DNA from 2 places in the Pseudomonas sp. AC211 genome. Region 1 is predicted to be linked to the other one. Evidence: riboswitches for the same ligand, from Rfam matches in the RefSeq annotation. Region 1 holds a riboswitch; the other holds the start of a gene.
What was found. Region 1 has a riboswitch for cobalamin ahead of cobW (cobalamin biosynthesis protein CobW). Riboswitches for the same ligand answer to the same signal wherever they lie in the genome.

Region 2: it holds a riboswitch for cobalamin, as region 1 does, so the genes downstream of both, ACZZZP_RS01925 (TonB-dependent receptor domain-containing protein) here and cobW (cobalamin biosynthesis protein CobW) in region 1, are expected to answer to the same signal.

Annotation. Positions count from the first base shown of each region.
Region 1 covers NZ_OZ409830.1:5,118,858-5,122,031, reverse strand. The annotation lists gene ACZZZP_RS23825 (CbtA family protein) at 1-635, opposite strand, end outside; gene ACZZZP_RS23820 (CbtB domain-containing protein) at 679-864, opposite strand; cobalamin riboswitch at 975-1,151, opposite strand; cobalamin riboswitch at 1,265-1,472, shown strand; gene cobW (cobalamin biosynthesis protein CobW) at 1,584-2,636, shown strand; gene cobN (cobaltochelatase subunit CobN) at 2,779-3,174, shown strand, end outside.
Region 2 covers NZ_OZ409830.1:381,547-384,720, forward strand. The annotation lists partial or broken gene ACZZZP_RS01925 (TonB-dependent receptor domain-containing protein) at 1-1,085, opposite strand, end outside; cobalamin riboswitch at 1,175-1,407, opposite strand; gene ACZZZP_RS01930 (hypothetical protein) at 1,489-1,797, opposite strand; partial or broken gene ACZZZP_RS01935 (methyl-accepting chemotaxis protein) at 1,859-2,161, opposite strand.

The sequences.
Region 1 (3,174 bases):
AGCGAGGCCCAGATGAACTGATGCTCCAGCGCCTCGGGTGCCAGGCTCGAATGCACCTCAGGCTGCGGCGCGCCGATGACGTGTGGCACCACCAGCAACACAGCGCCGATCACTTTCACCGCCCAGTGGCGGGCGAATACCAAAAAGGCCAGGCCCACGGCGGTCGCGGTTGCGGTGCCGATCCACCAGTACTGACGCAGCTGCAAATCAGCGGCGGCGGTGCCTGGCAATTCAGGCGGCAGACCGAGCGAGGGCGCCAGCGAAAAGGTAGCGAAACCGGCCAGGCCCCAGAACAAACCGTCACGGGTACGACCCGGCGCGCGCAGGGTGAACAAGCCCGCCAACATCAGCGCGAAACCAACGGCCACCACCAGATTGGCGCCCGTGGTCGACGCCACGCGCTGCCAGCCGTCTTGCGGCGACCACGCTTCGCTGCTGTGTTCATGGGAATGGGCGGCGGCGCCCGGCTCATGGCTGTGCTCGGCAGGTGCGGCCTGCGCCATAGCCGGCTCAGCGCTTTCAAAGGTTTCGCCCTGAAGAATCAGCGGCGCCACCCAGAAGCTTTGCAACAGGGTCAGAAACAGGGCACCCAGTAGCCCGGCAAACCCGGCGGTTTGCGCAATACGCTTAATCATTTCGCGGTCTCTTCAGTCGCACGCACACTTGGTGGCACAGAAATTAGTGGCACGGAAACGCGGCACTGTGGCGGGTGTCGTGAGCAGCGTTGTGTACCGCCTCGACATGGGAGAAACCGGCGAAATACACCAGCAACGCGCCCAACAGGCCGGCGCCGATGGCGACCACGAGACGCTGAGAAAGCGAGGCACTGGCCTCGGCAGAATGAGTAAGGGTGCTACTGGACATGACCGTTCCCTCTGAACTGGAAATGAAAACGTAGCAGAAGGGAACGCACGAGGAGCCGAATGCGAGCGCATTCAGACTTCCGGCTTGCGCCCGCCCACCGCGGGTTTTGCCTACTGGTATGAATTCAGGCCGGTCTCCGGGCTCGCATGGCTGAAGGGTTTCAACACACGCCTACCGTTGCGGGGGCAGCGTCGGACTAACTGCTCCAGAACCGACCAGAGCGCGCACCGACTTCCCGTTTCACCTTGCGCACGACGACGCAAGACACCTGAAACAGCGCGCTAGAACACCATTTTCATCGGCAAAGGTCAACGCTGACGTGCCTCGCCCGTGCAGGCTTCCATGTCCAGAAGCTGGATGATCGGACCTCATCGAATTTGACCCATCCCCCACCACTGCGTAGCCTTGCTCGCTTCGAGGTCTCGGCGCATTTGCGCCAGAGCTAAGAGGAACGCGGTGCGCTGAACAGCCAGGCCGCGGCTGCCCCCGCAACTGTAAACGACCGGCTTTCTTCCAGTGCCACTGCCACGCGCGGGAAGGCGAGGAAAGCGGCCCGCATCAAGGGCCATGTCGTGAGCCAGGAGACCTGCCTCGAACCTATTCACGACAACCGGGCGGGGTGATCCGGTGGCGAATTCTGCGGTGAGCGCTCTGCTCGCTGTAGCCGTCGCAGCCGCCCGCCGATCCGATTTCGCGCGTATCCAACAGGGCTGCATTCGATGAAAAGCTTGGCCAAACTCCCCGTCACCATCGTCACCGGCTTCCTCGGCGCCGGCAAAACCACGCTGCTGCGCCATATGCTCGACAACGCCGAAGGCCGCCGCATTGCGGTGATCGTCAATGAGTTTGGCGAGCTGGGTATCGACGGTGAAATCCTCAAGCAATGCACCATCGGCTGCACCGAAGAAGAAGCCAACGGCCGCGTTTACGAGCTGGCCAACGGCTGCCTGTGCTGCACGGTGCAAGAGGAATTCTTCCCGGTGATGCGCGAGTTGGTAGCGCGGCGCGGTGACTTGGACCAAATTCTTATCGAAACCTCGGGCCTGGCCCTGCCCAAGCCATTGGTGCAGGCCTTCAACTGGCCGGAAATTCGCAACGCCTGCACCGTTGATGCGGTGATCACCGTGGTCGACAGCCCGGCCGTAGCCGCCGGCACCTTCGCCGCATTCCCAGACCAGGTCGACGCGCAGCGCCGCGAAGACCCGAACCTGGACCACGAATCGCCGCTGCACGAGCTGTTCGCCGACCAACTGGCCAGCGCCGACCTGGTGATTCTCAACAAAGCCGACTTGCTCAGCCCTGAAGCCCTGGCCGCCGTGCGTGCCGAAGTGGCCGAGGAACTGCCGCCCGCGGTGAAAGTGATCGAAGCACGCAGCGGCGTGCTGCCTTTGTCGGTGCTGCTGGGCTTGAACTCGGAAACCGAGCTGCACATCGACAGCCGCAAAACCCACCACGATCTTGAAGACCACGAAGAGCATGACCACGACGAGTTCGACTCCTTCTCCGTGGAACTGCCGGAAGTCGAAGAAGCGCAGTTGCTGGCTGCGCTCAACGGCCTGGTGGAGCGTCACGGCGTGCTGCGCGTCAAAGGCTTCGCCGCCATTCCCGGCAAACCGATGCGCCTGCTGATTCAGGGCGTAGGCAAGCGTTTCGACAAACACTTCGACCGCGCGTGGCGCAGCGATGAAACGCGCAGCAGTCATTTGGTGATCATTGGCCAGGAGTTGGATGAAGCGGTGATTGGTAACGAATTGCGCCAGGCATTGGTGTGAACACGCGGCAATTGCCTTTGCTCCCTCTCCCGCTCGCGGGAGAGGGTTGGGGGTGAGGGCAGCGGTTTTGCGTTAGCCCCGGCCCTCTCCCTCGGTCCCTCTCCCGCAAGCGGGAGAGGGAAGCACAGCATCTGAGTCTGTTATGCACTTACTGCGCACCCAACCCGGTGGTTTCGTCCCCGCTGATGGCATTGCCCATCTGGCGCAAACCCCTGCGGATGTGGTGATTCTGTGCACCGGAGACTCGCACCTTTCGCTGCTCGCCGCCGCTGCCCAAACCCTGCCGGACGATTACCCAAGCCTGCGCCTGGCCAGCCCCGCGCAGTTGCAGAATCACGCCTCGGTGGACCTCTACGTCGAGGAAGTGCTGCAACACGCCAAGGTGATTCTGGTATCGGTGCACGGCGGGCTGAGTTATTGGCGCTACGGCATTGAGCGGCTGGTGGAACTGGCGCAACGCGGCGCGCAGTTGATTCTGGTGCCAGGCGATGACAGCCCGGACCCGGAGCTAACCGCCCTCGGCACCGTCGCGCCGGAG
Region 2 (3,174 bases), 4.7 Mb from region 1:
GCCTGGTTCCAACGGGTTTGTTGGTTGTATTGGGTGCTGCTGTGCAATTGGTCCTCGTAGAAATCGACCCCGGCGAGCACGGTGTGCTGCTCGCTCTAGTTCCAGGTGTTCAACCACGACACGGAGTCGCGGTAGGTGTTGAACACGCTCACTTCGTCGCTGAGTTTGTCTTGGCTTTTCTGCCGGCTTTCGCTGTGGCCGACTTCCCAGCGACTGCTCCAGAGGTCGTTGAACTGCGCGTCGACAAAACCGCTGGCGCTGCTGAGGGTGAAGTCGGTGTAAGGCTGCTGCGGATAGCTGAGGAAGGTGCTCATGTCGAAGCGACCGAACGGGTTGTCGTACTCGTTGCGGCCGCGTTGGTCCAGCAGGCTGACGCCGCCTTCGACGCGCTCGTTGAATTGGTGGCTGAGGTTGAAGCTCAAGGCTTTGTTGCGGTAGGCGTCGTGGTCGCTGTCGGAATCGTAGGACTGGCCGGTGCGGTCGCTGCCGGCGGTTTCGTCGAGGCTGCCGTTGAGGCTGAAGCGCGTCTGTTCATCGCCGCCACTGAGGCCCAGGCTGCGCTGCCAGCTTTGGTGACTTCCGGCGCTCACGGCCAGGCGCGGTTGCAGGCCGCTGTCGCCGCGACGGGTGAAAATCTGCACCACGCCGCCAATGGCATCGCTGCCATACAAGGCCGAGCGCGAGCCGCGTACCACCTCGATGCGTTCGATTTGTTCGAGGCTTAAAACCTGCAGACTGGCGCCGCCATCGGAGGCCGAACCGATGCGTTGGCCGTCCACCAGAATCAGGCTTTGGGTGTTGCTGCTGCCACGTATAAACAGTGAGGTGTTGCTGCCGCGCCCGCCGTTCTGCACCAGTTGCACGCCAGGCACGCGGGTGAGTAGGTCGGTGATAGAGCGCGGCTGTAGGCGTTCAATGTCAGCGCGGGTGAACACCGTGGCAGCAGCGGTGGCTTGGGCTAACGGCTCGGCGTTGCGGCCGGAGGTGATGACCATTTCTTGCAGCTTCAGCGCTTGGTCAGTGCTTTGCGCCTGCACCATAACGGGCAGCAGCACAGCGGGCAGGGCGAAATGCAGGTATTTCATGGAGTATTCCTCAAAAGATTTTTGAGGAGGGCATGGGCAAGCGTGGCGCTTGAAGGCGCCTGCGCTTGATGGTGCTGCCCTCCGCAACACCAGTCGATTCCATGCAGGCCGGTCTCCGGGCTCTCGACTGAAAGGGCATCCTTTCCTGCCGCGATCACCTTCCCAGGTACAACCCAGTGGTGTGTCGATCGGGCATGCAGCGTGGCTGCGGTCGATTACCGTTGCAGGGGGCAGCGCCGGGATGGCTCCTATGGAGCGCACCGGCTTCCCGTTTAACGCCGGGCTCGTGTGAGCCGGACGCACCTGCGTGGATAAACGCCGCGCACCGTAGCGGTGGCGGCGGGGTGGGTCAAGCGGCGGGGGATCGGTGGGAGAGGCTTCGGCCTTGCTTGCGACGTACCGGTTATGCGCTTGGGTCTGCCTGTCCAAGCCGGCTGGCGGCTTTGTGCAGGTCGAGCACCAAGCGCTCCAGGGCGCGGGCGGCGAGCTGGGTCTGGTTCGCGGCCTCGGCGCTTTGGCCGGCGCCCGAGCTGATGGTTTGCGCTTGCAGATTGGCGGCTTGAGCTTGGTCGCGCTGCGATTGCATGGCGCGGCTGATTTCGCCGATCTGCATTTGCATGCCCGCCACCTCCTCATGAATGCGCTGCAACGCCTGGTTCGCCTGCGTGGCTTGGTCAACGCTGGTGCCAACGCTGGTTTGGCATTGCTGCATCGAAGCCGACGGCCTGCACGGCTTGCTGACGCATGCTGTGCAGGCTCTGGGCGATGGCGTGCGTGGCCTCGGCGGTGCGCTGGGCGAGGTTGCGCACTTCCTCGGCGACCACGGCAAAGCCACGTCCCGACTCGCCGGCGCGCGCGGCTTCAATGGCGGCGTTGAGCGCCAACAGGTTGGTTTGTTCGGCGATGCCGCGAATGGTTTCGCTGATGCTCTGCACCGCCACCGTGTGTTGGCTCAGGCCTTCGATAGTGCGGGTGGCATCGCTGACCAGGCTGGCCAGGCGGCTGATTTGTTCGGTGGTTTGCTGCACCACGCTGGCGCCTTCCTTGGCCAGTTGCAGCGCTTGTTGCAGAGGCATGTTCGCTGCCCAGGATGTGCTCAGTCATGGCGCTGATGCTGTGACTGACTCCTTGGGTGGCTTCGGCCGTCGCTTGGGCGGCGCTGTTCTGATGGTTCGCACACAGGCTGACGGTGCTGGAGGTCTGGTTGAGTGCAGCACTGGTGTGGTGCAGCGCACTGCCGGCAGAGACGATGCTCTGCATGGTGTCGTCCATTTTGTCGACGAAACTGTTCACCCAGCCCGCCAGCGAACCGGTTTCATCGGCTTGCAAATGGTTGGCGCTGAAGCGATTGCTCAGCGGCGCGCCGCACTCGGCGGTGTCCAGGAAGAAATCGCACAGCGCCTGCAATTTCTGGCTGCGCGGACGCAGGCTGAAGTACCAGAAGTTGAACAACACCAGCGCGCTCACGCCAAACAGCGCCCAAGGCAAATGTTCACCTTGCCAGCCCAGGCCGGCGTGGGCGCCGTACAGCAACGCGGCGGCGACCCCGACATTCAGCAGCAGCGCTTTGAGCAAGGTATAGCTGAGGCTGCGCGGGCGATACACCTCTTCCAAGTCGCCCTCGCACATCATCCCCCACGTATCGGGCGAGCCCGGCAGGTTGAGGGTCAAACCGGCGCCGACTACGGGCACGCGGCGGTAATCCGGGTAGCCGGGATACAGCACGAACAGGTTGCTGCCGCAGCGCATGGTTTCGCGCACGCCGGGGTGCAACTCCTGGGTGGCGGGGTCGGTAAAGCGCAGTTCGAATTCGGTGTGCTGGGTAACGCGCACGGTGCCGAACGGGGTGTGCACGCCATCCTTGAGGTTTTCGCCGGCGCTGAAGGTGCTGTCTTCAAAGCGTGAGCGCGACAGCGCGGTGCCGGGCGCGATGGCTGGGTCATACACCGACTTGATCATAAATAAATAGTTGTCGCCGGAGTCGCGGTACACGTGGCCGGCTTCGCGTTGGATCAAGTCGCTCATCACATCGTTGGGAATGCGCGCGCACAGGCAGGCGACGGTTTTGCCGGCGACGATCAGCGGCTGG